4 regions of the Lactiplantibacillus kimchii genome follow, and region 1 is predicted to be linked to each of the others. Evidence: predicted binding sites of a transcription regulator. Region 1 holds the regulator's gene; each other region holds the start of a gene.
What was found. Region 1 encodes Rex, which represses fermentation and respiration genes when NADH is low (regulators of the CRP and FNR family bind a similar motif). Its sites were predicted from a motif close to TTGTGAANTANTTCACAA; they were not measured.
Positions count from the first base shown of each region.

Region 1 (7,959 bases):
AAGACGGCTGGTTGTGACATCTGTTCTTGAATTTCAGTAGCCTCAGTTTCTAAGTCACTCATTCGTTGTTCCAGGGACGCAACTGAACGTTCTAACTTGCGCTTAGTTCGCTGTTGTTGTTTGCTAGCTTGATAGGTTTGCTGTCCCTTGGATTGGCTCACTGGTGCGCCAGCTTCGCTGATAGCAGTGGTCGTGGCGCTGGTGGCATTAGCCGCCGCTTCACTAGCGGCCAATTCAGCTAACTCAGCTTGTTCCTGCTTTTTATCAATATAGTAATCATAGTCACCTAAGAATAATTCTGTGCCAGTTGGGGATACTTCAACGACACTGGTGGCAACTTGATTAATGAAATAACGGTCATGTGAGACGAACAAAAGCGTGCCATCAAAATCGTTAAGTGCAACTTCCAATACTTCACGACTGTCAATATCCAAGTGATTGGTCGGTTCGTCTAAAATTAAAAAGTTATCATTTTCCATAGCTAACTTGGTCAGTAGTAAACGGGCCCGTTCACCCCCGGATAAGGACCCGATTGATTTATCGACATCGGCACCAGTAAACAAGAAACTGCCTAAAATGGTCCGAATATCTTTTTCAGGAGTGGTCGCATGTTCGTCCCAAAGTTCACTAAGGACGGTTTTTTTAGCATGCAAATTCTTTTGTTCCTGATCGTAATAACCGGTAACGACATTGGTCCCGAAGACCGCTTGCCCCTTGATAAATGGAATTTGACCCAGAATACTTTTCAGCAAGGTTGATTTACCAATTCCATTGGGTCCCACGATGGCGATGGCTTCATGTTTTTTGATGTTTAATGTGTCCGGTGCTGACAAGATTTGATCTTGATAGCCCACCGCTGCATCTTTGACGGTTAAGACAATGTTGCCACTTTGTTTGGCTGCATGAAAACCAAAGTGGGCGGTCTTTTCATCACCTTCGGGACGGTCCAAACGCGTCATTTTTTCGAGTTGTTTTCGCCGTGATTGGGCGCGCTTGGTAGTTGAAGCCCGCACAATATTCCGATTAACAAAGTCTTCTAATTTGTTGATTTCGGTCTGTTGCTTCTCATAATGTTTCCATTCTGCTTGAATACGGGCCGCTTTTTGTTGGACATATTGATCATAATTGCCAGTATAATGCACCATTTCATGATGGGATAGATCGTAGACTTCGTTGACGACCCGATCTAAGAAGTAACGGTCGTGACTCACAATCAGCAAGGCGCCCGTGTAAGATTGAAGATAACTTTCGAGCCAAGTGAGCGTTTCAACGTCCAAATGGTTGGTTGGTTCATCCAGAATGAGCAAATCCCGTTTTTCCAATAGTAGTTTGGCAAGCGCCAACTGGGTCTTTTGGCCCCCGGAAAGTTCGGTAACGGATTTATCATAAACATCAGCATTGAACTGGAAACCATGTAAGACACCCCGGATTTCGGCCTGGTAACCGTAACCATTTTTTTGTTGAAATTCAGTTTGAACTTGGTCATAAGTCTTTAAAGTTTGTTGATAAGTCGGGTCATCCGCAATAACTTCAGGATCACTTAATTGGGCTTCTAAGCGGTGCATTTGAGCTTCTAGTTGATGTAATTCAGCGAAGACACTGCTCATTTCTTCCCAAATTGTATGGGCGCTATTTAAACCTTGATCTTGAGCCAAATAGCCGATAGTTAAGCCTTTACGCATTGAAATTTGACCTTCGTCAGGGACGGTTTCACCGGCAATCATTTTTAATAAAGTTGATTTACCAGCCCCGTTGCGACCAACTAAGGCGACACGCGCATGGTCCTGAATATCTAATTGTACGTTATCGAACAAGACATCAGCGCCAAAACGCCGCATGACTTGCTGTACTTGTAGTAAAATCACGTTTTTTTAAACTCCTTTCGAGGTGGATTCGTCAAATAATTGTAGCATATTGTCGTTGTTAGCCCTAGTGAAAGGGAAGAATAAGTAAATATTATTTCACAAAGTGGCCTATTATGCTAGAATAGTGTCAGCAAATTCACAAACTTTTGATAAGGAGGGTCGTCAAATGGCAGAAACAAAAATTCCACGGGCAACGGCCAAGCGGTTACCGATATACTATCGGTATTTGAACATTTTATTAGATGCTGACAAGAAACGGGTTTCGTCAACGGAGCTGTCAGAAGCAGTTAAAGTTGATTCAGCTACGATTCGACGAGATTTTTCATATTTTGGGGCATTAGGCAAACGCGGGTATGGCTATGACGTTGAAAAGCTCTTGGCATTTTTCAAGAAAATTTTAAATCAAGACACGTTAACTAACGTCGCCTTGATTGGGGTCGGTAATTTGGGCCATGCGTTACTTAATTTTAATTTTCATAAAAATAGTAATGTCCGTATTTCAGCAGCTTTTGATGTCAACGAATCAATTGCCAATACGGTCCAAAGCGGCGTTCCCGTTTATCCGATGGCGGAATTAAAGAAACAATTAATTGAACAACAAATTGAAATTGCCATTTTAACGGTGCCAACTTCAGTCGTTCAAGACGTTACAGATGAACTGGTTGATGCTAACGTTAAAGGAATTATGAACTTTACCCCATTACGCATTTCAGTTCCCGAGACGATTCGGGTTCAAAATGTTGATTTAACGAATGAATTGCAAACCTTAATTTATTTTATTGAACATTATGGGGAACAACTTGGCGATAAATCAGCTGAATAATATTAGCTAGCAAAAGACGCAACCAAAAAAATGGTTGCGTCTTTTAGTTATTTTAAGTTAAAAATAAGGGTAAAACTGCGACAACGTTCATTAAAATATGGGCAATCATCGATGTCTGAATACGACCAGTATGCCGGTATAGCCAACAAAAGAGGAGGCCGATAAAGGCATATAAAATTAAATGACCGTCCGCATGAGCAAAACTAAATAACAAACTAGAAATAACCGCAGCACCGACTGTTCCAGTAACGGTCGTTAGGTTACCGAAAATAACTTTACGAAAGACGATTTCTTCCATAATTGGCGCTCCAACGAGCACTGCCAGTAAGAAGAAGGGGTATTTCTGACCAATTGTGAGTAACGTATTGGTATTGGCCGAGGCCGTTGACTGGCCGAGTAGTTGCGTCAAGCGTAAAATAACGACTTGACCGACAAGCACTAAGACAACGCCGATAATTCCCCATAAAACCGTACTGACCCAATTTTTAGGGTGCTGTTCGACGGCATTTGGCGTTTTAGTTCGCCAAGCGAGCCATCCTAAAATGATAGCGCCAAGTAAGTAATCTAAAGTTTGAATTAAGAAAATCCAAGATCCAAGTTGATGGAATCCTTGGGCTAATAAAGTAGGTAGGGCATAGATGATAAAATAGACGATTAAAACTGTCAGCGATTGGCGGCGATTAGCCATTAGCTCACGTCCTTTAATAATAAAATTTCGAGTCAGATTTGACTTAAGTAAGTTCATTATAATCGATTTGACTTTCTTTGACTAATTATTGACAAATAACTTGCATTCTTGAATTAAAATGATATAGTTATCTTTGTGATTAGCACTTGATGTTTGTGAGTGCTAAAAAAGAATAAATGGAGGGATTCACGTGTTAAAACCATTAGGTGATCGTGTCATCTTACAACAACAAGCAGAAGAAGAACAAACGATTGGTGGTATTGTTATTGCCAACAATGCTAAGGAAAAGCCACAAAGTGGTAAGGTTGTTGCTGTATCTGATGGCCGGATTTTAGATAACGGTTCAAAGGTTGCACCTAGCGTGAAAGTCGGCGATCAAGTATTGTTTGACAAGTACGCAGGTACTGAAGTTAAGTACGAAGGGTCAGCTTATCTAGTCTTACACGAAAAAGATATTGTCGCGGTTGAAGACTAATCCATTTAACTGATAGTAATTAAAACAAAATTTATTTATGAGGTGAATACAAATAATGGCTAAAGAATTAAAATTCTCTGAAGACGCACGTTCAGCAATGCTCAAAGGTGTTGACCAATTAGCTAACACCGTTAAATCAACTTTAGGTCCTAAGGGTCGTAATGTTGTATTGGAAGAATCATACGGCTCACCAACCATCACTAATGATGGGGTGACGATTGCTAAGGCAATTGAACTTGAAGATCATTTTGAAAATATGGGTGCTAAGTTAGTTTCTGAAGTCGCTTCAAAAACTAACGATATTGCCGGTGATGGGACTACTACTGCAACGGTATTGACGCAATCAATCGTCAACGAAGGCATGAAGAACGTTACTGCTGGGGCTAACCCAGTTGGGATTCGGCGCGGGATTGAAGCCGCAACGAAGACTGCCGTTGACGCCATGCATTCAATGGCCCATGAAGTTAAGACGCAAGAAGATATCGCTCAAATCGCAGCCGTTTCATCAGCTAGCCAAGAAACGGGTAAGTTGATTGCGGAAGCGATGGAAAAAGTTGGTCATGATGGCGTTATCACTATTGAAGAATCACGTGGTGTTGATACTAGCTTGGACGTGGTTGAAGGAATGCAATTTGATCGTGGTTACCTATCACAATACATGGTTACCGATAACGATAAAATGGAAGCTGATTTAGACAATCCTTACATTTTAATTACCGATAAGAAGATTTCTAACATCCAAGATGTTTTGCCATTACTACAATCAATTGTTGAACAAGGCAAGCCATTGTTAATTATTGCCGATGACATTTCTGGCGAAGCTTTACCAACTTTGGTATTAAACAAAATGCGTGGGACTTTCAACGTTGTTGCGGTTAAAGCACCTGGCTTTGGCGATCGTCGTAAGGAACAATTACAAGATATCGCGGTATTAACTGGTGGGACTGTCATCACTGATGACTTGGGCCTTGAATTGAAAGATGCTACTATCGATCAATTAGGTCAAGCTAACAAAGTAACAGTTACCAAAGATAACACGACTATCGTTGAAGGTGCTGGCGATAAAGATGCCATCAGCGAACGAGTTGAATTTATCCGTAACCAAATTGCTGAAACCACTTCTGATTTCGACAAAGAAAAATTACAAGAACGTTTAGCTAAATTAGCTGGCGGGGTTGCCGTTGTCCGTGTTGGGGCCGCAACTGAAACTGAATTAAAAGAACGTAAGTACCGGATTGAAGATGCCTTGAATGCGACCCGTGCGGCTGTTGAAGAAGGCTTCGTACCTGGTGGTGGGACTGTCTTCGTTAACGTTATCAAAGCGGTTGATGCTTTGAAAGAAACCGGCGATATTCAAACTGGGATTAACATTGTTAAGCGTGCACTTGAAGAACCAGTACGGCAAATTGCTGAAAATGCTGGTTTAGAAGGCTCAGTTATCGTTGAAAAGCTTAAGGAACAAAAACCAGGCGTTGGGTTCAATGCTGCAACCAACGAATGGGGCGACATGATTGCTGCCGGAATCGTGGATCCAACCAAGGTTTCTCGTTCAGCATTACAAAATGCTGCTTCAGTTTCAGCGTTATTATTAACGACTGAAGCCGTTGTTGCTGAAAAACCAGCTCCAGAAGCACCCGCAGCACCTGCAGCACCAAACCCAGGCATGGGCGGTATGATGTAAGTTTGTTGTTCAAAACACCTACTCAATCGAGTGGGTGTTTTTTTAGTCGTCAAGCATGCTGACGACTGGAATCGGCTGGGGGCGTCACTCACTGGCTGTGAGTTCTGTGAGTAACGGCAAAAAAAATAATGTGATGGACGAAACGTGTAGTATTTACTAATTTAAAGTAGTAGAATCTAATTTGACTTATCACTTACTTGAAAATAATTATTTTTTGGATAAAGGAGTTATTAGCATGTGGCGTTATTTAAAACGGTTGCTAATTGGTAAACCGTTAAAAACCATGGATGAGGGTGGGCAAGCACTCACTAAGTTCAAGGCACTGGCGCTGCTGTCCTCAGACGCGCTTTCATCAGTGGCTTATGGTACTGAACAGATTACGACCGTCTTGATTACTTTGTCAGCGGCAGCTTTGATGTATCAATTATATGTGGCAGCTTTAGTTTTAATTTTGTTATTTGCTATTACGATGTCTTATCGCCAAATCATCAAAGCCTATCCATCTGGTGGTGGGGCTTATGTGGTTGCAAGTACGAACTGGGGGCGACCGGCGGGGTTAGTTGCTGGAGGTTCGTTGCTGGTTGATTATATGTTGACCGTGGCAGTTTCGGTAACTTCAGGGACCGAAGCCATTACGTCGGCGGTACCAGCGTTAGTGCATTACCAAGTTTTGATTTCAGTGTTAATTGTCATAGCTATTATGGCTTTAAATTTACGTGGAATGCGTGAATCTGCCGCCTTCTTAACTTTTCCCGTGTACTTCTTTATTATTATGATTGTTGGGATGATTATGTGGGGAATTATGAATATCGCTAGTGGTAACTTGGATTATCATGCGTCAGCAGCAATGGGGGCACCCGTGCAAGGCATGACCTTAGTGCTGTTCTTCCGTGCCTTTTCATCGGGGTCATCATCGTTAACTGGGGTGGAAGCCATTAGTAATGCGGTGCCTAACTTCAAACGACCAAAACGGCGTAACGCTGCGAATACTTTAGCCATTATGGCGATTATTTTGGCCGTTTTCTTTGGTGGGATTACTTACTTAAGTTATTTCTTGGGTATTAAACCACAGGCCGGTAATACGGTCTTATCACAAATTGGCGCTGCAGTATTTGGACATGGTTTGTTCTACTATTTGTTACAATTAGCAACGGCATTGATTTTAGCAGTTGCGGCAAATACTGGTTTTTCAGCTTTTCCGGTACTAGCTTACAATTTAGCCAAAGATAAGTTTTTGCCACATGCCTATATGGATCGTGGTGATCGATTAGGGTATTCCAATGGGATTATCTCCTTAGCGGTTGGCGCGATTGCGTTGATTTTTATTTTCCATGGCAAAACAACCTTACTGATTCCGCTATATGCGGTCGGGGTCTTTGTGCCATTCACCTTATCACAATCTGGCATGATTATTCACTGGCTACGAGAACGAGGTCAATGGTGGTGGATAAAGGCGGCAGTTAACTTGTTAGGTGCCTTAATTTCCTTAGTATTAGTTGTCTTTTTGTTTGCCTTACATTTTGGCAACGTCTGGCCTTACTTAATTGTGATGCCACTGTTACTGTATATGTTTTATCGGATTCATGTGCATTATAATCGCGTTGCTGCACAGTTACGGGTGATTGCCAAAGAAAAAGCGGAGTTGCATGATTACGATGGTGCAACCGTGATTGTTTTAGTTTCAAATGTGACACGAGTGACTGCTGCGGCTGTCAATTACGCTCGTTCAATTGGTGATTATGTGATTGCCATGCACGTGTCGTTTGATGAAAATCCGGAAAAAGAACATAAGACGGCGGCTGAGTTCAAGTCGACTTTTCCAGATGTTCGATTTGTGGATATTCATTCATCTTATCGATCCATTGCAACACCGACCTTACGTTTTTGCGATGTTATTGCAAAGCGGGCGGCCGAACGTAATTTTTCAACCACGGTTTTGGTCCCACAATTTGTACCGAAAAAGCCTTGGCAGAATATTTTGCATAACCAAACGAGTTTACGGTTACGGGCAGTTTTGAACGCGCGTGAAAATATTATTGTTTCAACGTATAATTATCACTTAAAAGAGTAATTAGCTAACGACGCGGTGATGGCTTGACCATTTACCGCGTCGTTTTTTGGCTAAATTGTGAATGAAATGTGTTGCCTTTCCTAAGTTTCATTGAATCAAGTTGTCAAGGTCGACAGAGATTTGTATAATTATCAGTAAGTCATGAGAGAGGGGTTGCGCGCAAATGATTAAATTTGAAATCTTAGTCTGTTTAATGGCGACAATGATGATCTCGGCCATCTTAACGCCGTTTGTGCGAAAACTTGCGTTTAAAATTGGGGCAGTCGATAAACCTAATAGTCGCCGAGTCAATAAAATTTCAATGCCAACGATGGGTGGGCTTGCCATTTTTATTGCTTATACCATTGGGACCACCA
Region 1 is NZ_CP027194.1:2,147,916-2,155,874, forward strand. Features, by position in the region: gene C5Z26_RS10435 (ABC-F family ATP-binding cassette domain-containing protein) at 1-1,865, opposite strand, end outside; gene C5Z26_RS10440 (redox-sensing transcriptional repressor Rex) at 2,032-2,688, shown strand; gene C5Z26_RS10445 (CPBP family intramembrane glutamic endopeptidase) at 2,741-3,376, opposite strand; gene groES (co-chaperone GroES) at 3,567-3,851, shown strand; gene groL (chaperonin GroEL) at 3,907-5,532, shown strand; gene C5Z26_RS10460 (APC family permease) at 5,768-7,603, shown strand; gene C5Z26_RS10465 (glycosyltransferase family 4 protein) at 7,767-7,959, shown strand, end outside.

Region 2 (7,959 bases), 970 kb from region 1:
TTGTACCTAAGCTGTCAATGAATTCAAGTAAATGTTAACGAAATGCTTACCCTTTTGTTATCTTAGCCAGTACCATTATCGACTAACCCCGCCAATTTTCACTAAAAAACAAAAGTTTGAGCCCACCCACGTGGCCTCAAACTTCGCTTACACAACTTTAATTTAATTCAGTCGCTTTAAATATGCGTTGGGTAACCCATCGCAACATCAGCGGCTTCTTGAACCACTTCACCCAAAGTTGGATGTGGATGAATCGTCAAAGCTAAGTCTTCTGCATTCATCCCACCATTAACGGCGACACTCAATTCAGAAATCAAATCACTAGCGCCAGGGCCAGCAATTTGGGCGCCCACAATCGTGCCTTCATCCTTAGTTGTCACTAAGCGGAAGAACCCTTCTGTGGTGTTCAACGAAATGGCCCGGCCGTTTCCAGCAAATGGGAATTTCGAAGTTGTCACACTCAAACCAGCTTTTTCAGCTTCGGCCTTAGTCATACCGACCGTTGCAAGTTCTGGGTCGGTGAAGCAAACCGCTGGCACGGAAACATAGTCGTTTGCCGTCTTTTTATCACTGATAGCACCTGCGGCAACCTTACCTTCAGCGAACGCTTTATGCGCTAAAGCTGGACCAGCAACGATATCACCAATTGCATAAATATCTTTAGCGGTTGTTTGGCCTTGTTCATCAACAGTAATCAAACCACGATCCGTTAATTTAACATCGGTATATTCTAAGCCCATGTCATCCGTATTCGGCCGCCGACCAACAGTAACCATTACATAGTCAGCGCGAACCGTTTGGGCCTTGCCATCAACTTCATAAGTGACGGTCACACCTGAGTCATCCTGTTCCGAATTTTTAGCCATGGCATTAGTCACAACATCAACGCCTTTAGCTTTAAAGCTATTCAAAACTAGCTTAACCATGTCTTTTTCAAAGTTAGGTAAGATTTGAGGCGTTCCTTCCAGAATCGTCACGTGAGCGCCTAAGTTTGCATAGGCCCCTGCTAATTCTGAACCGATGTAACCGCCACCAATTACAACTAACTCTTTAGGCACTACTGGCAAGTTCAAGCCACCGGTTGAATCCACGACACGACCATTAAACTTAAAGCCTGGGATTTCAACTGGGCGTGACCCCGTCGCAATGATTAAATGTTTGAATTTGTACGTTTGACCCGTATGATCACCATTCATAACTCGCAAAGTATGGTTATCATGCATGTAGGCTTCCCCACGGACAATTTCAACCTTATGCTTTTTGAGTAACATTGCCACCCCGCCAGTTAGCCGGTCGACTACTTGATGGTCTTTCCAATCCTGAGTCGTTTTGAAATCCAAAACAGGCGCTTGAATATTCTTAATACCAAAGATTTGACTATCTTTAACCTCTTGCAGCCGATGACCAGCGCTAATTAACGCTTTTGATGGAATACAACCCACGTTCAAACAAACCCCACCGATATATTCTTTTTCGATTACGGTGACTTTTTGACCGAGTTCAGCGGCCCGAATTGCGGCGACATAGCCCCCAGGGCCGGCACCGATGATCATTGTATCGCGTTCTTCAGCAAAATCTCCTACAACCATTCTGACCTCATCCTTCCATCAAAAGTAATTCTGGATCATGCAACAATTGTTTCAATAAGTTCATGGCTTTTTGCGCCGTTGCACCATCAATTAGTCGATGGTCAAAACTTAAGGACAATTTTTGCATCTTACCAACGACAATTTCGCCATCATCGTTGACATAGGGTTCTTTACCAATCCGTCCAACCCCAAGAATTGCAACTTCTGGCTGGTTAATAACTGGGGTAAACCAACCACCACCGATTGACCCAATGTTACTGATGGTAATTGAAGCCCCACTCATTTCTTGTGACTTTAGCTTGCCGTCGTAGGCTTTTTGCGTATTGTCAGTAATTTCCTTGGCAATGGCAAATAACCCTTTACCTTCAGCATGCTTAATATTTGGTACTAGCAATCCACGATCGGTATCCGTCGCTACGCCAATATTGTAATAGTGCTTGTAAACAATTTCTTTATTCGCATCATCAATTGACGCATTGAATTCTGGGAACTGTTGCAAGACTGCCACTAAAGCTTTGACAATGTATGGCAAGAACGTTAAATGAATATCGCGATCTGCGGCTAAGGTCTTGTACTTCTTCCGATGAGCCATTAATTCGCTAACCTCAACTTCATCAAACAAAGTCACATGTGGCGCAGTATGCTTACTGTTGACCATGGCCTTAGAGATTGCCTTCCGAATTGGGGTCATCTTTTCACGGGTTTCTAATTCGGGGGTGTCAGACACATAAGGTTTCACTGGTTCTGGCGCCGCCGTTGGTGCGGGTGCTGCTTGCGCTGCAGCTGGCGTTGGTGCGCCGGTTGCGGCGAGGGCACCGGTATAATTATCAATATCTTGTTTGGTAATTTGACCATGGGCCCCACTGGCAGTCACAGCGGTAATTTCAACCCCTTTATCACGGGCATATTGCCGGACAGATGGCATTGCCAAAATCCGTCGATTAGGATCAGCAGGAACAACTGGCGCCGTAGCTGGAGCAGCTTTCGCTGGTTCAGTCGCCGCTGGTGTTGGTGCGGGTGTGGTAGCGGTTGCATTTCCAGCCGGTGCTGCAGCTGGTTCAGCATTAGTCCCAGAACCATCATCAATTTCAACAATTACGTCACCGATTTTAGCGGTTTCACCTTCAGGGATTAAAATTTTGACAATCGTCCCATTAACTGGTGATGGTAATTCTTCAACAGATTTATCATTTTGAATTTCAACTAGAGAATCGTCTTCCTTGACTTGATCGCCAGGTTTAACGAGCCATGATGCAATTTCGCCTTCCTCAAGTCCTTCACCAAGCTCTGGTAGTTTAAACTCGTAAGCCATTGGATAACTTCCTTTCATAACAACCGTCACGGTTGCTTATCACGACCGTAAAATAATTAATAGTTTAAAATTTCACGGGTTTTTGCTTCAATGTCGTCTTCAGCTGGTAGCCAGTCATCTTCGGCTAATCCAAATGGATAAACCGTATCAGGTGCGTAAACACGGCCAACAGGAGCACTTAAATAAAGCGCACCCTTTTCAGCAATCAATGAGGCCACATTAGCCGCAATCCCAGCTTGCCGTTGTGCTTCTTGAATCGCAACAGCCCGCCCGGTTTTCTCAACAGACTTCAAGATGGTGGTTTCGTCTAATGGAGATAAGGTTCTCAAATCGACCACTTCAACCGAAATACCTTCTTTTTCAAGTTTCTCAGCAACTTTGAGTGACTGATTTACTTGGGCACTGTAAGCAATTAGCGAAATATCAGTACCTTCTCGAACCACGTTGGCTTTATCCAACGGTACCGTATAGGCTTCGTCTGGAATATCCGCCTTCATCGAACGATATAGTTTCAAGTTTTCAAGGAAGAAAACTGGATCATTATTACGAATTGAGGCAATTAATAAGCCTTTAGCATCGTAGGGATTAGATGGTGTCACTACTCGGAGACCTGGAATTTGTGCTAAATAACCTTCTAAGGAATCAGCATGCATTTCAGGGGTATGAGTCCCACCACCATAAGGTGACCGAATCGTAATTGGCATATGACGCGTGCCACCGGTCCGGAAACGTTCACGTGACATTTGACCGGCAATTGAATCCAACGTTTCAAAGATGAAACCTAAGAATTGAATTTCTGGAATTGGACGGAATCCTTCTAGGGCTAATCCGATTGAAAGACCACCGATTCCGGATTCAGCTAAAGGAGTATCGAAAACTCGGTCTTCACCAAATTCAGCTTGGAGGCCATCGGTTGCTCGGAAAACCCCGCCGTTTTTACCAACATCTTCACCAAAAAGTAAGGTTTTTTCGTCAGACCCTAACTCTAATCGAAGTGCATCAGTAATCGCTTGAATATACGTTTTCTTTGACATGTTACTTCGACTCCTTTGCTTGATATTCCGTAATTTGTTGTTGAATGTTTTGTGGTTGTTCTTCAAAAACATTTTCCAAGAATTCGGTCATTTTTTGCTTAGGTGCATCATCCGCTTGTTTAACAGCGGCTTTAATATCAGTTTTAACTTGTTCAACATAGTCGTTTTCCAAATCTTCTGACCAAACGCCTTGGTCCGTTAAGTATTTGCGATAACGAATTAACGGATCATTGTCAAACCATGGTTGTTCTTCTTCATGCGTCCGATAACGTTTCGGATCATCACCGGCATTTGTATGTGGGCCAAAGCGATAAGTTAAGGTTTCAATCATGACTGGACCATTGCCAGCTGCCGCATATTCGCGGGCAGCCTTAGTCACTTCATGGACAGCTAAGAAGTCCATCCCATCAACTTGAACACTTGGGATCCCAGCAGCAACTGCTTTTTGTGCCAACGTTCGCGCAGCCGTTTGCTTCCGTCGTGGAACTGAAATGGCGTAACCATTGTTTTGCACAATGAAGACAGCTGGGGCTTGGAATGCGCCTGCAAAGTTCATCCCTTCATAGAAGTCCCCTTGCGACGTCCCACCATCACCGGTGTAAGTATACGCAACTTTATCTTCGGTGCCGTTCTTTTTAATCCCTAAAGCGACCCCCGCAGCTTGAATATATTGCGCCCCAATAATAATTTGTGGTGGCATCGCATGCAATTCAGCTGGATATTCATTACCTAAGACATGTCCTCTTGACCAGAGGAACGCCTTATATACAGGTAACCCATGTTGAATCAATTGTGGAATATCTCGGTAAGCCGGCATTAATACGTCCGTCGACTTCATGGCCGAGTTAGTCCCCATCTCACTGGCTTCTTGGCCTTCAGTTGGGGCATAAAAGCCTAACCGACCTTGCCGAGTTAACGCATTGGAACGTTGGTGTAAAGTCCGTTCCCAAATCATTAGTTTTAAGAAATCAACTAATTCATCATTTGAATATTTAGCAATAATTTCTGGTTTAATCACTTTAGCTTGTCCATCCATCACTTGGACTGGCTTAAAGTCTTTTCCAAGTGCATCCCGGATCGCGCTAAAATCGACAATTGGTTTTTCGTTGTCCATAAATGACACATCCCTTTCATGAACGTATGAGCCTTGAATTGGTTCGCTTAGCTCATAATCGTTTTCATAATTACAAGTCTAATTTACCATTGGTTTTCAATTTTTGCAAGCCCTTTCAAAACGCTAAATAACGCCTTTTTAGCCGTTTTAGATTGTGAATTGTTTCATTAGGCTCAATCCAATGATTTCAGCTTTTTTTCGAGAAACATTCTACTTTTTCATTTTTAGTTATGCTAAACTTATTTGGAAGTGTGAATTGTGAGTAGCAGTTCCTACCATAGAATAGTTTTTGGAGGTAATTTGGGTTGATTAAAATGAAAGATATCATTCGTGAAGGTAATGATACGCTACGGGTAGAGGCCCAACCGGTCAAATTTCCACTAAGTACAACTGACCAGAAGTTGGCCACTGATATGATGGCTTACTTAGAAAATAGTCAAGATCCAGAATTGGCTAAAAAATATGGGTTACGCGCTGGCGTTGGGCTAGCCGCACCTCAAGTCGACGTTTCTGAACAAATGGCCGCCGTCCTAGTTCCTGGGGAAAATGATGGTGATGAACCCGTCTTTAAAGATGTCATCATTAATCCCGTAATTATTAGTCACTCCGTTCAACCAGGCGCTTTGACAGAGGGCGAAGGTTGCCTTTCTGTTGATCGCGATGTCTCCGGTTACGTTGTTCGGCATGATCGCATCACCCTACGGTACTATAATATGGCCGGCGAACAAAAAAAGCTGCGCCTAAAGAATTATCCTGCGATTGTTTGCCAACACGAAATTGATCATTTGCATGGTATTTTATTTTATGATCACATTGATACTAAGAACCCCTTTGGTGCCGATGACGATCTCGTCTTAATCTCATAAAAATAGCAAAAAAGCGCTCAGGACTGCGATTTTAATCGCACCTGAGCGCTTTTCTTGTCTTCACAACTCATCAGGCTTGTCGGCTTGAGATTTGCCCGCTGTCTTAGTCGTGACGGCCTCATGATTTAACCGCCGTAAGTCTTCTAAATATTCTAAAGTCGCTTCATTCATTAAATAAGCAATATCAAGGTGCAATTGACCAGCTCGTAACCAAGTATCGGTCACTCGTAAAGCAGGTTCGCCGGCCTGAAAGGTGGCAAGCTGTTCATCACGAGCATAAGCCTGCAGATGATTATTCAAGATTCGTCGAATTTCTGGTAAATCAGCTTGGACCATGCCTGGTGCGGTTAAGACATATTCAAAGGCCATTACACCACGCCCCCAAACATCAGCAACCGGTGCCGAATGGACCGCCCCACTAACAGTTTGTGCCGCCGTAACACTATTTAGCTGTTGCAAGACCGTCGTCATCGCTGCATCCGCCGTTCGTTGACCTTGCAAACGAATTTTAAAAGCAGCGCGTTTTAAAACCCGCCGTCGTAACACTTCATAGATTACGATTGCTAAAATCAGACCAATTAAGAGTGTTAGCCATTTGCCCATCACGATTTCCTCACAATTCGATTGTTTATTTATTCACAATTTCAATAATAAACCCTTTTTTTAGTTATTATTAGCATAGCATGTTTGCAAAAAAAAAAGACATTCCCAGCATCGTTTTTGAGGAAAATTAACATTGTATACACCTATCCAAAATTATGCTAAAATGTAAGTTAATTGTTGTGTTTACACAACCTAGTGTGCGGATCAAACTTTTATTTTTGCTACTATTTAGAATCTTTAATTCTAAATAAATATTTTTTATAAGGAGTTTTGTTAATGATTTACAAAATTTATTACCAAGAAAACCAAAAACGGAATCCTCAACGCGAAACCACGCAATCACTTTATCTGGAAGCGGATACTGAAGTTGCAGCTCGTGTTTTGGTCGAAGACAACACAACGTACAATATTGAGTTTATCGAACCGTTAGAAGGTAACTTCTTGGATTACGAACAAGAAAATCCAGAGTATCAACTAACGGAGTTTAATAAATGAAACGCTTAAACGTCAAAAATAACGAAACCGCCGTCTTTGCAATCGGTGGTTTGGGTGAAATTGGGAAAAACACTTATGGTGTCCAATTTCAAGATGAGATTATTCTAATCGATGCCGGCATCAAGTTCCCTGAAGATGAATTACTGGGAATTGATTACGTCATTCCAGATTATTCTTATCTAGTTGCAAACCAGCAAAAAATAAAAGCATTGGTGATTACGCACGGACATGAAGATCACATTGGTGGGATTCCATTCCTACTCCAACAGATTAACGTGCCAGTTTACGCTGGGCCCCTCGCCTTAGCCCTGATCAAGGGTAAGTTAGAGGAACACGGCTTATTAAAAACCACGGAACTCCATGAAATCAATGAAGACACTGTCTTGAAATTTCGTAAAACCCGAGTTTCGTTCTTTAGAACAACCCATTCGATTCCAGATACTTTAGGAATTGCGGTTCAAACACCACCTGGTACCATTGTCGAAACTGGGGACTACAAGTTCGACCTGACACCAATTACGAACCAGCCACCGAACTTGCAACGGATGGCACACTTAGGTGAACGTGGCGTTTTGGCATTACTATCTGATAGTACCAATGCTGAGCGCCCCATCTTTACTAAGTCCGAACGATGGGTTGCACAATCTATTCGCAAAATCTTCGATCAAATCGAAGGGCGGATTATCTTTGCCACCTTCGCCTCGAATATTTCGCGGATTCAGGAAGCTGCCCAAGTTGCGCTCGAGCATCACCGTAAAATCGCTGTTTTCGGTCGTAGTATGGAAGCTGCCATTGTTAATGGTCGTGAACTGGGCTACCTCGATATTCCAGACGATGCGATGGTCGATGCCAACGATATTAAGTCCCTACCGGCTAACAAAGTGATGATTTTATGTACCGGCTCTCAAGGTGAACCCATGGCGGCCTTATCGCGCATTGCGAACGG
Region 2 is NZ_CP027194.1:673,469-681,427, forward strand. Features, by position in the region: gene lpdA (dihydrolipoyl dehydrogenase) at 177-1,589, opposite strand; gene C5Z26_RS03370 (2-oxo acid dehydrogenase subunit E2) at 1,597-2,901, opposite strand; gene C5Z26_RS03375 (alpha-ketoacid dehydrogenase subunit beta) at 2,958-3,935, opposite strand; gene pdhA (pyruvate dehydrogenase (acetyl-transferring) E1 component subunit alpha) at 3,937-5,049, opposite strand; gene def (peptide deformylase) at 5,355-5,915, shown strand; gene C5Z26_RS03390 (hypothetical protein) at 5,976-6,518, opposite strand; gene C5Z26_RS03395 (DNA-directed RNA polymerase subunit epsilon) at 6,795-7,013, shown strand; gene rnjA (ribonuclease J1) at 7,010-7,959, shown strand, end outside.
Region 2: the regulator Rex is predicted to act here: its motif matches at 5,202-5,219, upstream of pdhA (pyruvate dehydrogenase (acetyl-transferring) E1 component subunit alpha).

Region 3 (7,959 bases), 510 kb from region 1:
AGGTGAATTAAAGGATGGCGTATTAGCGGCTGATTTCTTGAAACGACCAGAAGTTAGTTATGCGGATTTGATGACCTTTATTCCAGCGCCTGAAACACCTTTAGAACGGCATATTATTGAACAAGTTGAGATTCAAATCAAATATGCAGGGTACATTAAGAAGGCCGAGGAACAGGTTGATCGCTTGAAAAAGCTAGAAGCTAAAAAGATTCCAGACCGGATTGATTATGATGCCATTGATGGGTTAGCAACAGAAGCACATCAAAAGTTGAAGAAAATCCAACCAACGACGATTGCACAGGCTTCACGAATCAGTGGGGTTAATCCCGCTGATATTGCGATTTTGAGTGTTTACATTCAACAGGGTCGGATTGCTAAAGTTGCGAATTAATTGATTTTCACAATTAAATAACGAACTTGAGCTTGGAGAAAATCCAAGCTCTTTTTTTTCAGAAAATTGGCAGACTGATGTTGGGACCGGCATCACAACCCACAGTTAGGGGCATGCGGTTCTTTATAATTTGTAAAAAGCATTAGAGATTAACGGACAAGCTTCTATAATTGGATTATACTTGTTAAAAGTATTTAAGGCGGGGATAAGGGAGCAGTGTTAATGAAAACTTTCAAAAATATCATGAGCTGGATATTGCCAATTGTAGTGGGATTACTGATTGCAATGGTCATTCGCCATTTTGTGTTCACGATGGTGCGGGTCGATGGGCCATCTATGGAGCCAAATCTCGAAAATAATGAGCGGGTGGCAGTTGTGAAAACGGCTAAAATTCGGCATCTGAGTGTCATTGTCTTTAATGCTTATAAAGTAGATCCCGATGCCTCATCGAAGACGGTTAAGTATGTGAAACGTGTGATTGGGATGCCCGGTGATACTGTTAGTTCTAAAGATGGGAAAGTTTACGTCAATGGGCATGTCGTTAAACAAGGGTTTATTAGTCAGTTTGAGCGGACACAGGGGACCGGGAATTGGAGTTTGGCTTCGATTTCGAATAAGAATAGTTGGGCCATTCCTGCAACCAAAGTGCCAAAAAATTCGTATTTTGTTCTCGGCGATCATCGTTCAGTCTCAAATGATAGTCGGTATTGGGGCTTTGTCCCAGCGAATAAAGTTTTGGGCGTGGTTAAAGTGCCCATTTGGGACACCAGTACGACGAAACGACATAATGTTAATGCTATCGGTTATTAAAGTAAACGGTGAACCTGGGAGTTATCCTGGGTTCATTTTTTTAGCCGAACTTAAATAAATGAAACTGAAATAGTTTAGAAAAGTAAACAATTAGTTGGTTAGCATTGAATTTCCGCACTAACAAGGCTAAACTGATGGCAAGTTCACTTAATTGATAGTACCAAAGGAAACTAAGATTGGAGGTAATTCTGAATGAGTTTATTTGCTGAACGATTAAAAACAGCGATGCAGCAGGCCCAAATGACATCGGCACAATTAGCCAAAGCGACTGGGATTGGGCGGTCTTCCATCAGTCAGTGGTTAAGTAGTAAATACGTGGCGAAACAAGATAAGGTCACGGCGTTAGCGCAAGCGCTGTCAGTCACGCCTGAGTGGTTGTTGGGCACTGTTACTGTGGCATCAGGGCCGAAGCAAATGACGCCTGAATTGGTTACATTATGGGAGCAGCTCGATGCAACGAATCAAAAGAAGCTACTTAAAAAGGTACGGAAGTTAGTGCTTAAGCAAGCGCCAACGGCCGAAACGGGTAAGCCAAAAGGTAAAAAGAAAAAAGCCAAAAAATAATGGCTTTTTACGAATTAAGATGAGCGTCGCTAACCCAAAGCAGGTTATGGCGCTTTTTGATTACCCTGAGTTGTCGTAATTACTCGTAAACAATCTTATGACTATAGGGCTAAGTTCGTATCTATTATGCTTAGTGAAATGTCAGGCTAATGCAACTGCTAAATCTTATAGGATGCAAAAGGCGAGCCTGGGTGTTGTTCAAGCTCACCTTTACAATTATTGAACTTTAATTTTGTGCGTAGCTATTGAAAATTAATTCGGTCAATCGGGCCATTTTTCCCAATCTTTTGCCCAAATCAAGCCCATCACGCCTTCACCAACATGCACGCCGACTACCGGGCCAATTTCGCCTTCGTCGATTGTTAAATCAGGAAAGCTTTTGATCAAATCGGCGGTCCACTCTGCTTGTAACTTGGGATTGTTGCCATTCTCAATTGTCACGCGTAAAGGGTAATCGGCCGCTGCAATGGCAGCGGCTAACTTGGCCTTAATGGCTTGGTAGGCGCGGCGCATCGTGCGTTCTTTTTCAATCGCTACAATTTTGCCATCCTCAAAGGTTAGTACGGGTTTAATCCGTAAGAGGTTCCCAACCAAGCCGGAAGCGTTGGATAACCGACCGGTCCGGACGAGGTGACTGAGGTTATCGACCACAAAGTAAACTTCAGTTGTCTCACGGAGTTGGTGCAGTTGTTCAATGACTTGGGCTGGTGTCTGACCAGCTGCCACTAATTTAGCCGCTAAAAGTGCCATGTAAGCTTCGCCAGCCGCCGTAATCAAAGAATCAAATGGATAGACTTTGATGTTGGTGACGTTAGGCAGATAGCTTTCAAGGTTGGTGATAAAGCTGGTAATACCGGAAGACAGATGAATACTAATGACATTATCGTAGCCTTCCGCAGCTAATTGGTCATACATTTGTTGCATTTGCCCCAACGTGACCTGGGTGGTGGTTGGCAGTTCGGGAGCCGTACGCATCCGTTCATAGAATTCTTTAGTCGTCATTTCAACATTTTCTAAATAAGTTTGTTTACCGAAGATCACGGTAATTGGTACGACGTGGATATTATATTTTTTGATATCCGCAGCTGATAAATAACTGGCACTATCGGTCACAATTGCTGTTCTCATTTTTCTCCTACTTTCAGGGTGAAAGATTTAGACTGTATTATACCGCTAGTCCGAGGGTGAAAGCTAGTTTTGTCAGGTTCAAATATTAAAAAAACAATCATTGATTGCGTGAAATTAAGGCTTAACGTTGCTTGATGTTATTAGTTTGGTTGTATTCTGTTACAAAGACCCGCATAATAAAATAAATTATGGGGGAGAGGATGAAAACGATGGCAGTGATTCAAATTAAAACTGCAACGCAAGCTGACCGTGCCGCTTTAGCACAAATTTATTTGGTTGATCGTCAGCAGGACTTTCCATGGGTGACGAATCCACGACTACAAGATTTTGACCAAGATAGTCGCGGTGAATTTGTTTTGGTGGCGTGGATTGATGGGCAAAGAGCGGGCTTTTGTTCGCTTTATCGGTTAGCTAATTTTATTCATCTCTTATTTGTTGACCCAGCTTTTCGTCAATTAGGTGTTGGTGAAAATTTGCTGACTGAAATGCGACAATATGCGACTGAACCAGTGACCTTAAAGTGTGTAATGGCTAACGAAGCGGCCCTACGGTTCTATGCACGGGTTGGATTTCAAATCGTTAAGGCTGACCGGGATGCCTTGCCGCCAAACTACACGTTAAGAGATACACATACCGAACAATATGTGGCGTTAAACTTGGATTAATACGCGTAGCCTGATTTTTGGTAACCTAATAGCAGATACTAAATAGTCGCTTCAAGAATTAGTTGTAAAAATTCTTGAAGCGACTATTCTTTTTATGTTACGCACCGTAATGTTTCACGTGAAACATTAGTTGTTTAGCCGGTGATAAGTTTCGTCAAAATAGTTGCCATTACGAATATCGTCAGGCAGGCCGGCGTAAGGGGCTTCGCTAATGACGTCATCGTTATCTTGTCCAGCATCACCCATATAAGTAATAGTGGCGAATTCGGGAACGACTAATTTAGGATAAGTGGCATACTTTTCACGGGCAGCTTCCATAACATCAATGTGGTCGTTTTGGAAAGTAACCGTGATTTCAGGATGTTCTTGGACCCATTTTGGGAAGAAAATAGTCCCGTTTACTTTGTTTTCGTTTGGTAAAAAGTCCAAAGCAACGTCAGTCCCGGTTGGTTCAGTCCAAGCAACTTTATAAATACCGTCAGTTAACATAACGATATTGGCTGCTTGGTCTTTGACCCAGCGGCCAGCGACCATGCCGCCATGGATGCGATAGTCAACGGTGTGATCGTTCTTTGCATACCATTCGTATTCCCAACCGTTATCATACGTATAAATAAAATGGGTACCTAAAAAGTCAGCTAAAGTTTTAAATGTTTTGGTCATTATTAAAGATCCTTTCAAAAGTAAAATTAAGTAAATTAAAACGTGTTATAAATTACATGTTTTAAATAACAAAGCTAGTGTATACTTAAGTTAAAGATTCGTCAAGGGGGTCCTACCAAATGGCGCAAAAAAACAAATTACAATTTATTATTCTGGGACTATTAAATCAACAACCGCTGACTGGGTATGATTTAACGAAAGCTTTTGATCACGAAATCGGTGAGTTTTGGCAAGCACAGCATAGTCAAATTTATCCGCAGCTAAAACGGCTTGAAACCCAAGGAGCCATTACACATGAAATCACAATCAGTGGTGAGAAATTAGAGAAAAAGCTCTATCATATTACGCCGACTGGCTTGGCCTGGTTACGGGAGTGGATTAGTGTAGGTACCCCCGATTTAACGGCGACCAAGGATGAGTTCATTTTAAAACTATATTTCATCCAAACGAATCGTGACCCACGTTTGCCAGAAATGCTAACGGAACAATTACAGTTACATCAAACAAAATTAATGCACTTGCAGGCGCGCCTAACGACGGTTTTTAAAGGCCGGCCGCAAACCACGACATATGGTCATTATTTGATTTTGCAACATGCGATTGGTCGTGAAACTTACTATGTTGATTGGCTAAAGCAGACTTTGGCGGCGTTACCAGTGAAGCATTAGCTCAACCTGAAAAAACGATCATTTGTCCCACGTTGCTGTAGGGGAACTGGTATAATAGCGATGGTCAGTACCAACTTAATGAGGAGGTCATGTAAATGGATCAAAATGAGATTGATAAGCCCTTCGTTTATCGGCGGATTTTATTGACGGTGGATGAGGATGACACGACGTCTTCTGAACGCGCCTTTCGCTACGCACTGACGTTGGCTCGTGATTATAACGTTACTTTGGGGATTGTGTCAGTCTTGGAGAGCGAAGATATTAATATCTTTGATTCGTTGACACCGTCGAAATTACAGGCGAAACGGAATCATGTGACGCAAGTTGTTCAAGATTACGTCAAGCTTGCCACCGAACGTGGGGTTCAAAATGTCGAACCGCTAGTTTACGAAGGTGGCGATGTGGATGACGTTATTTTGGATCAAGTCATTCCTGATTTTAAGCCAGATTTACTAGTCGCAGGGGCCGATACTGAATTTGCCCATGCGAAGATGACGGCTGCCATTGGTCCCCGGTTAGCCCGAAAAGCCCCCGTTTCTGTGATTGTTGTTCGGTAATGAGGCATCGTACTTTTGAATAAATGAGTTGAGTAGAGGATTGTCCGCGGTTGAATTTCAGCGGCCAATCCTTTTTTTGTGTAGACTTTGTGCAGAACTAAACTTTATTTTTAACGCGCTTGGGACGGTTAAAAGCCCACCGGGTAGGGACTATGGAACTGTTGGTGTGGATTGGTTTGGACAACCAGTGAAGATAGCGCTTGCATTTTTACGGGAGTCCGTTATAATAATGTTTGTAAATTAATTCACAAGAGAATTGAATGGAGGAACATCCCATGATTAAAACAAAACCAATTGAAAAAAAGACTGCTGCTGAAACTGAAGTCGCTAAATTAGTAGCCCGCTCACAAGCTGCATTAGCCGAATTGAAAACGTATACACAAGCGCAAATTGATGATTTGTGCGAAAAGGTCGCTGTCGCCGCATTAGATAACCATATGAAGTTAGCCAAATTAGCTGTGGCAGAAACTGGCCGTGGGGTCGTGGAAGATAAAGCCATTAAGAATATTTATGCCAGTGAATACATTTGGAATAGTATTCGGCACGATAAGACTGTTGGTATTTTGAAAGATGACGCTGAAACGCAATTGATGGAAATTGCGGAACCAGTCGGGATTGTCGCCGGGGTTACCCCAGTTACTAACCCCACGTCAACGGTTGTTTTTAAAGCGTTGATTTCATTAAAGGGTCGGAATACCATTGTTTTTGGTTTTCATCCCCAAGCGCAAAAAGCGAGTGCCGAGGCGGCTCGGATTATGCAAGCCGCAATTAAGGCTGCTGGAGGTCCAGCCGATGCTGTTTTATACATTGAACACCCTAGTATTGAAGCGACCAATGCTTTGATGCACCATCCTGCGATTGCCACGATTTTAGCAACTGGCGGGCCTAGCATGGTTACGGCGGCGTATTCTTCTGGTAAGCCGGCGTTGGGTGTTGGCCCTGGGAATGGCCCGACTTATATTGAAAAGACGGCCGATATTCAACAGGCTGTGAATGATATTGTGTTATCAAAGACTTTTGATAATGGGATGATCTGTGCTTCAGAAAATAGTGCCATTGTAGATGCCGAAATCTATGATGCCGTGAAAGCTGAATTCAATCGGTTAGGCTGTTACCTCGTGAAACCACAAGAAGTCGCAGCTCTAAGTGATGCTGTGATTGATCCTGAACGGCATACGGTACGCGGGCCGGTTGCTGGGAAGACCGCCTATCAAATTGCTAAAATGGCTGGTTTGACGCAGGTCCCCGTTGATTGTCGGGTTCTAATTGCGGAGATTGATGGTGTCGGTGTTAATTATCCCTTGTCTGGTGAAAAACTTTCGCCAGTATTGACTTTGTATAAGGCCCAATCGACAGCCGCCGCTTTCAAACGAGCGGATGAATTGCTGCATTACGGTGGCTTAGGGCATACTGCGGGTATTCATACAAAAGATGACGAATTGATCAAAGCGTTTGGACTCCAAATGCCGGCCTGCCGAATCTTAGTTAATACCCCATCTTCAGTGGGAGGTTTGGGCGATATTTATAATAACATGACGCCATCATTAACGCTGGGCACGGGCTCATATGGCGGTAATTCTATTTCACATAATGTGACAGATATGGATTTAATTAATATTAAAACGGTCGCAAAACGACGGAATAATATGCAGTGGGTAAAAATGCCACCCAAAGTCTATTTTGAACGCAATGCCGTCCAGTATTTGGAACATATGAGTGGCCTCGAAAAAGTCTTTATCGTTTGTGATCCTGGAATGGTTAAATTTGGGTATACAGATCGCGTAACTGCAGTCTTAAATCAACGGACTGAACCGGTTGATATTGATATCTTTTCAGAGGTTGAACCTAATCCTTCGACAGATACGGTGACTAAAGGGGTTGCACGGATGCAGGCGTTCCAACCAGATACAATTATCGCATTAGGTGGCGGCTCAGCGATGGATGCAGCTAAGGGCATGTGGCTCTTTTATGAACATCCCGAAACGTCATTTTTAGAGGCTAAGCAGAAGTTCTTAGATATTCGGAAGCGGACTTATCAAGTGCCAGCGGCGCATAAAGTAACTTATATCGGGATTCCAACAACGTCTGGCACTGGTTCAGAAGTCACCCCATATGCGGTTATCACGGATTCTAAGACCCATGTTAAATACCCAATTACTGATTATGCGATGCAACCAGATGTCGCTATCGTGGATCCACAGTTTGTGGAGACCGTTCCTAAGCGCACGACGGCCTGGACGGGCTTAGACGTGATTACGCATGCTACAGAATCATACGTGTCAACGATGGCCTCAGATTTTACCCGCGGTTGGTCGATTCAAGCGCTACAATTAGCCTTTAAATACTTGAAAGCCTCGTATGATGGCGACCAATTAGCGCGTGAGAAGATGCATAATGCTTCGACCCTAGCTGGGATGGCGTTTGCCAATGCCTTTTTGGGAATTAATCACTCGATTGCCCATAAATTAGGTGGCGCCTTCAACTTACCGCATGGGTTAGCGATTGCGATTACG
Region 3 is NZ_CP027194.1:1,636,427-1,644,385, reverse strand. Features, by position in the region: gene mnmG (tRNA uridine-5-carboxymethylaminomethyl(34) synthesis enzyme MnmG) at 1-391, shown strand, start outside; gene lepB (signal peptidase I) at 614-1,201, shown strand; gene C5Z26_RS08085 (helix-turn-helix domain-containing protein) at 1,394-1,765, shown strand; gene C5Z26_RS08080 (DegV family protein) at 2,027-2,893, opposite strand; gene C5Z26_RS08075 (GNAT family N-acetyltransferase) at 3,094-3,558, shown strand; gene C5Z26_RS08070 (phenolic acid decarboxylase) at 3,685-4,221, opposite strand; gene C5Z26_RS08065 (PadR family transcriptional regulator) at 4,341-4,889, shown strand; gene C5Z26_RS08060 (universal stress protein) at 4,985-5,446, shown strand; gene adhE (bifunctional acetaldehyde-CoA/alcohol dehydrogenase) at 5,722-7,959, shown strand, end outside.
Region 3: the regulator Rex is predicted to act here: its motif matches at 5,680-5,697, upstream of adhE (bifunctional acetaldehyde-CoA/alcohol dehydrogenase).

Region 4 (7,959 bases), 290 kb from region 1:
CTTCAAGCCTTTCATCATGAAAGAATTGGTTAAACGCGAATTAGCGTCTAACATCAAGAATGCTAAGCGGAAGATTGAACGTGCGGACGACGATGTTTGGGGTGTCTTAGAAGACGTCATTAAAGAACATCCAGTGCTCTTAAACCGGGCCCCTACACTTCACCGTTTAGGGATTCAAGCGTTCGAACCAGTCTTGGTTAGTGGTAAAGCAATGCGGTTACATCCATTGGCTTGTGAAGCTTACAATGCCGATTTCGATGGGGACCAAATGGCCATCCATTTACCTTTATCAGACGAAGCACAAGCTGAAGCTCGGCTATTAATGTTAGCTGCGCATCATATCTTGGCACCTAAAGATGGTAAGCCAGTGGTTACACCATCACAAGATATGGTTATTGGTAACTACTACTTGACGACTGAAGAAGTTGGTCGTGAAGGCGAAGGCATGATTTTTAAAGACTTGAATGAAGCTCAAAAAGCTTATCAAGCTGGCTACGTGCACATGCACAGTCGGGTTGGGATTCAAGCTTCATCAATGACTGACAAGCCTTTCAACGACGAACAGAAGCAAGAAGTCTTAGTTACCACGGTTGGTAAAGCAATCTTCAATAACATTTTGCCTGGTAAGTTCCCATACTTGAACGAACCGACGAATGATAATTTGATTGATGGCACACCTGCCAAGTATTTCTTGAAGCCTGGTGAAAACATTCATGATTTCTTAGATGGTCAAGACTTAATCATGCCATTTAAGAAGGGTTTCTTAGCAGATATTATCGCGGAAGTTTACAAGCAATACCATGTGACGGCAACGTCACTCTTGCTTGACCGTATGAAGGACTTAGGTTATAACATTTCAACTAAGTCTGGTTTGACGGTTGGGGTTGCCGATGTGACCGACTTGAAAGAAAAGCCAGAAATCATCGATGCAGCACATAAGCAAGTTAACACGATTTCAAAACAATTCCGTCGTGGTTTAATTACGGATGATGAACGTTATGAACGGGTCATTGGTGTCTGGAACGATGCTAAAGACCAAATCCAACAAAAACTAATTGATAGTTTTAGCCCAGATAACCCAATCTTTATGATGAGTGATTCTGGTGCGCGTGGGAACATTTCTAACTTTACGCAGTTAGCTGGGATGCGTGGTTTGATGGCCGCTCCTAATGGGAAGATCATGGAACTACCTATTCTTTCTAACTTCCGTGAAGGACTCTCAGTCTTGGAAATGTTTATTTCAACCCATGGGGCTCGTAAAGGGATGACTGATACGGCCTTGAAGACTGCCAACTCTGGTTACTTGACACGTCGACTTGTCGATGTGGCTCAAGATGTTATTGTGCGTGAAAAGGATTGTGGGACTGACCGTGGGTTACGAATCGAAGCCATCATGGATGGTAACGAAGTTATCGAACCATTATATGATCGGATTCTAGGTCGTTACACGATGAAGACCGTCTTTAATCCTGAAACGCATGAAGAAATTGTTGGTAACAACGTTATGATCGATGAAGACTTAGCACAAACGATTGTTGAAGCCGGTGTAACTGAAGTGACGATTCGTTCGGCCTTCACTTGCAACACGAAACATGGGGTTTGTGAACACTGTTATGGCCGTAACATGGCTACTGGTGACGAAGTTGAAGTCGGTGAAGCTGTTGGGACCGTTGCGGCACAATCAATCGGTGAACCCGGGACGCAGTTAACAATGCGGACTTTCCATACTGGTGGGGTTGCCGGAGACGATATTACCCAAGGGTTGCCACGGGTTCAAGAAATTGTTGAATCACGTAATCCTAAAGGGCGTGCCGAAGTTACTGAAGTAACTGGGACGGTTGAATCAATTGAAGAAAATCCTGCGGAACGGACGAAAGAAGTTACGGTTAAGGGTGAAACTGATACCCGGACTTATACGTTACCGTTAACAGCGCGGATGGCGGTTAGTGAAGGTGACTTCATTCATCGTGGTGCAGCGTTGAACGTTGGGTCAATTGATCCTAAACAATTACTTCAAATTCGCGATGTCTTATCAACTGAAAACTACTTACTCCGTGAAGTGCAACGCGTTTATCGGATGCAAGGGGTTGAAATTGGTGATAAGCACGTTGAAATCATGATTCGTCAGATGCTGCGTAAAGTTCGGATCATGGATCCGGGTGATACGGATGTCTTACCTGGGACCTTGATGGATATTGCTGATTTTAAAGATGAAAACTACAAGACGTTAATTGCTGGTGGAATTCCAGCAACGTCACGGCCAGTTATTCTTGGGATTACCAAAGCTGCCTTGGAAACGAATAGTTTCTTATCAGCGGCGTCATTCCAGGAAACAACACGGGTCTTAACTGATGCGGCTATTCGTGGTAAGAACGATCCATTGATCGGTCTGAAAGAAAATGTCATTATTGGTAAGATCATTCCTGCTGGGACTGGTATGCCGGGTTACCGTCATATCAAGCCTAAGGAAGTTGGCAACGTGGCTGATGGGGTTTACTCAATCAGTGATCTTGAAAAACAAATGCAAGAACAAGATGCTAGCAAGTAATTGCTAAGTAGCGCAATGAGAGTCGGCCGCTGAGTCGGCTCTTTTTCGTACATAAAATTGTAACCGTTACCAAAAGTTATGCCGCCTATAATTAACTGGTATTGTGTATTTAATCACAATCAGGCTATAATGAATTTGAAATCAGCTGATGCAAGGTTGAATAAGTTGGAGGTAAGTAAAATGACAGAATATCAGAGTATTTACGATGACGTGATCGCGATTGGCATGGTTGGGGAGTTTTCTAAACGGGTCACTGAGACCGATGTGGATGATTTTGCCCGGGTTACGGGGGATTACAATTCGATGCATATGAATGAAAGTTTTGCGAAGCAGACGCGTTTCCATCGTCGTATTGCGCATGGCATGATTTCTGCCGGTATGATCTCGGCATGTGTTGGGATGAAAATGCCAGGACCTGGTGCAATTTATCTGAATCAGAGTCTGCGGTTCAGCCATCCGGTTTACTTTGATGACGTTTTAGTTGTTAAAGTGACGGTGACAAAAATTGAAGCTAAACCGCATTTTAAAATTGTGACCTTAGCAACAACGGTGACGAATCAAAATGGAGAAGTCGTAACAAGTGGGGAAGCGCAAGCTATTCCTGCGCAACGACCAGTCACGGCATAACCTAATAAAGGACGGGGGTCGGCCCAAAGACGGGGATAGTCTTTGAGCCGACCTTGCTGTGCGGAAAAATGAGGCGCTAAAAAGGCATCTGGGTTTTTGCCCAGATGCCTTTTTTAATTCAATCGTTACTTATTTTCCAGGAAAAGTGGCTGGTCGTTTCTCAAGAAAGGCGGTCATGCCTTCCGTTTGATCAGCAGTTGCAAAGGTCTGTGCCCACATCTGGGTTTCAAAATCAATGGCAGTGTCTAATGGTAAGTCAGCTGCCCGGTCGATAACGTATTTAGCCATGCCGACCGCAATGAGGCCGTTCTTCATAACCGTTTGAGCAATTTTATCGACCTTAGCCATCAATTCATCAGGGGTTGCGATTTCTTCAGCGATCCCAATCCGATAAGCTTCTTGCGCATCAACCATCGTTCCCATCGCAATCATTTCTTTAGCCTTACCACGGCCAACTAAGCGGGTTAAACGTTGGGTCCCACCAAAGCCAGGTACGATACCTAAAGTAACTTCCGGTTGACCGAATTTAGCCCGGTCTGAAACAACGCGAATATCGCAAGAAGCAGCGAGTTCCAACCCACCGCCTAGGCAATAGCCGTTGACGGCAGCAATCGTTAATTGAGACAGGTTTTCAATGCGGCCAAATGTCGCATGCGCTGTTTTCGAAAGTTCAGCCGCTGCTAATGAATTCATATCACGCATTTCAGCAATATCAGCACCAGCCACGAAAGCTTTAGGACCAGCGCCAGTAATAATGACAACCTTGATAGTATCCGCATTGGCTTTAATGACATCTAAGGCGGCACCAATGTCGTTTAAGGTTGCAGTGTTCAAGGCATTCATTGATTTTGGCCGGTTGATAGTCAAGGTAGCGATGCCAGCTTGGACGTCTAATAAGATATTTTCGTAAGTATTGAGTTTTAACATGTTAATAACTTCCTTTCACAAATTCAGAGGTTACCAACGAGTACTTTCACGCTTAATCATAACGGGTATTTCAAAAATTGCAACCCGATAGTGAATTTATAACAACTGATCAAGTTTAATAAATCCCAGTAAAACAAGGTTCTGTCAGTCTGGTAAAGCGGGACAATAAAAAAATAATGGCAAATATTGTGAATAAAGGAACTAATGAACGACTAGCAAGCATTGCGGCGCCTCACTATAACATATAGTTATGCCAGTTATGAAAAAATATCAGTGTTTACTTGCTTAAATGACTCCGGTATAGTTCGACGTGTTTAAAGCAATCGTCAATTTGAAGGAGGTTTTTATAATGAGTGGTAATTGGCCAGCGAGTTATGCGGCGGAGTTTTTTGGGACTTTAATTTTAGTTTTATTTGGGAATGGTGCGGTGGCAAATTCATTTTTACCAGCTACCACTGGCAATGGTAAGTTGGGTCAAAGTAATGGCGGCTGGTTGTTTATTGCGATTGGATACGGTCTGGGTGTCATGCTACCAGCGATGATGTTCGGTTCGATTTCTGGCAATCATTTAAATCCAGCAATTACAATTGCAGAGGCCTGTGCCGGTATCTTCCCGTGGACACAAGTGTTACCTTATCTAGGTTACCAATTTTTGGGTGCGATGGCAGGACAACTGCTGGTGTTAGCTATTTATTGGCCGCATTATCGGCAGAGCCATGATGCAGCTGCAATTTTAGGCACATTTTCAACGGGAGACGCAACGCAAAGCAATCTTAATGGGTTTGTCACGGAACTGATTGGCACGGCCGTGTTAGTTTTTGGAGCGATGGGCTTATATCGTGGTATGTTCTTCCATCAAAATATCGATATTGCTAACATCGGCGTTGGGTGTTTGATCGCGACTTTAGTGATCTCTGTAGGGGGCCCAACCGGACCAGCCTTAAATCCGGCGCGAGATTTAGGTCCCCGGATTGTTCATGCGCTGTTACCAGTTCCTAATAAAGGGAGCTCTCATTGGGGTTATAGCTGGGTACCAGTTTTAGCATCAATCGTTGGCGCAATCATTGGAATCTTTCTATATAAAGGCTTCTTCGGGTTATAATGGCTATCTGATGGCTTAGCACGTGAGACAATCGTTTGCGCATGAACCTGAAAAGTGGTCGTCATTCTTGCTTTGAGAATGACGACCACTTTTCTTGCGGGGAGGACAGCCCTCACTGAAGTGACCAACGCCGATTGGCTCATTTTTTTCTGAGGTAGCTAAAAAAAGATTGTGAAAAAATATCAATCAATCCCCGTTTTGACGGCTGTATAACTTGTAGTTATATGTATGATAAAAAAATGATAGTGGTGAATGCCTTAGAAAGGGCTTACATTGTGGATGGAGATAATTAGTTGTCCCGGCCGCAAGTTGATGACTAATGTGAATAGCTTAATTATCTAACATAAAAAATTCAATAGTCGCTGGCATCATTGCTTAGCGGTTTCGGTTCCCGTTGCTGACCAACGAGTACTTTCACTGAAACTGGCCCGAGCCAATCCTAGCACGACTAATTGTTAAACTAACAAAGGTGGTTTTTATAATGTCAGAAACAACAATGGTTCAATTAACCGAAAAATTAAAAGGTAACGTGGCACGTTCAGTAAATCCAGAAGGCTGTCGACAAGAAATCCTGAATCAAATTGCGTATGTCCAAGGTAAAGGGCACTATGCCGGGGCGAAGAAAGCCTTAATCGTTGGTGGCTCTTCCAGTTATGGCTTAGCAAGTCGGATTACGACAGCCTTTGGTCAAGGCGCCGATACCATTAGTATTTCTTACGAACGGGCCCCACGTGATGAGAAGATGCTCGGCACAGCTGGTTGGTACAACAACGTTTATTTCCGGGAAGCGGCTGAAAAAGCAGGTCTCATTGGTAAGAACTTTAACGGTGACTGTTTTACACAAGCGATGAAAGACCAAGTTATTGCGTACATTAAAGCTGAATTTGGTGGCAAGATTGATTTGTTAGTTTATTCAGTTGCAGCGCCAAAACGGACTAATCCAGCTAACCCAGATGAAACTTGGCGTTCGGTCATTAAATCAGTTGGCGAACCAGTGACTGGTCAAAATATCAATATGGAAGAAAACGAATTATTTGATCAAACTGTTGAACCAGCAACGCCTGAAGAAGTTGAAGCGACGAAGCATGTGATGGGCGGCGAAGACTGGGAGATTTGGGTTAACGAATTGAAAGCTGCCGGGGTGTTAGCTGAAGGCTTTAAGACCATTTTATATTCATACATCGGTCCTAAGAGTACCTACGCGTTCTATCATGAAGGAACTTTAGGCGCTGCGAAAGATGCTGCGGAAGCTTCATCTCACAAAATTCAAAAGACCTTGAATGATTTAAACGGCGAAGCCTTAATTTCAGTCTCACGGGCGGTTACGACAAAGGCCTCAGTCGTTATCCCAATCTTCCCACTGTATTGCATCGCGTTATACAAAGTTGAAGAAACGACTGGGACACATGAAACACCAATTATGCATAAAGATCGGTTATTCCGTGACATGGTTTATGGCGATTTAAGAGAAGTTGACGATCAAGGTCGCTTACGGCCAGATGCATGGGAACAACGTGCTGATATTCAAGCCAAGGTAGCCGAACTCATGACGAAGATTACGCCAGAAAACTTTAATTCTGATTTAACCGGTTATGCTGAATTCCGCCGTGAATTCTTACAATTGAATGGTTTCGAGGTTCCTGGAGCCGATATTAAAGCTGTTGATTTGGAAGCTTTGAAGAAATTAGAACCATAACATAACGACCCGTTGCGTTAATCGATGGTTGTTTAATCTTGAAAATGAGGTGTTAGAAATGTCAGTGCAATTTATTAATAGCGATGCAGCAGCCCAATTAATTCCCGATGATGCAACCATCGCTTTAGAAGGCTTCTTAGGGTCTGATGTTGCGGAAGAAATTTTACGGAGTATTCGGAAACGGTTTGATACCGAGGGTCATCCAGCCCAATTAGCCATTTGGCATGCTTCTGGAATTGGCGATGGTGCCAACAAAGGGACCAATAACTTGGCAGTCAAAGGGTTACTGCGTCGAATCGTTGGTGGTCACTGGGGATTAGCGCCACAATTGGAACCGCTAGTGGCGGCCAATGACTTTGAAGCTTATAACTTTCCACAAGGCGTTTTGTCGCAAATCTTCCGGGATTCGGCTGCACACAAACCAATTCAAATTAGTCGGGTTGGTCTTGGGACGTTCGTTGATCCCGATGTTGAAGGCGGCAAGCTGAACGAAGCTGCCCAGGCACATGATTTGGTTTCTAAAATTAAGATTCATGGCGCTGATTACCTCGCTTATGAAGTCCCTAGGCCTAACATTGCCATCTTGCGTGGGACGTTTGCTGATGAAAATGGCAATATCACTTTTGATGATGAACCCTTAACCTTGGAATCGACCTCAATTGCGATGGCCGCCCATAATAACGGTGGTAAAGTCTTCGTGCAAGTTAAACGGGTAGTTAAAGCCGGTGCGATGCGGCCAAAGGATATTCGAATTCCTAGTTTGCTAGTGGATTACGTGGTCGAAACTGCGGATGAAACGATGACCATGCAAAGTAATACCACGCAATACAATCCTGATTATATTGATGCGGATGTCGTCAAACCAGCTGGAGCCATTAATGTCGCGTTAGATGCTAAAAAGGTGATTGCGCGCCGGGCAGCGATGTTTAAAGGCGATCAAGATCGAATTGTGAATTACGGTATTGGTAAATATCCAGAAACGGTCTCATTAGTCCTGAAGGAAGAAGGGGCGGCTGAGGATATCACCACGACCGTTGAACCAGGCACGTTTGGCGGTGT
Region 4 is NZ_CP027194.1:2,434,500-2,442,458, forward strand. Features, by position in the region: gene rpoC (DNA-directed RNA polymerase subunit beta') at 1-2,548, shown strand, start outside; gene C5Z26_RS11805 (MaoC family dehydratase) at 2,729-3,175, shown strand; gene C5Z26_RS11810 (enoyl-CoA hydratase-related protein) at 3,305-4,102, opposite strand; gene C5Z26_RS11815 (MIP/aquaporin family protein) at 4,452-5,204, shown strand; gene fabV (enoyl-ACP reductase FabV) at 5,686-6,900, shown strand; gene C5Z26_RS11825 (acyl CoA:acetate/3-ketoacid CoA transferase) at 6,959-7,959, shown strand, end outside.
Region 4: the regulator Rex is predicted to act here: its motif matches at 2,650-2,667, upstream of C5Z26_RS11805 (MaoC family dehydratase).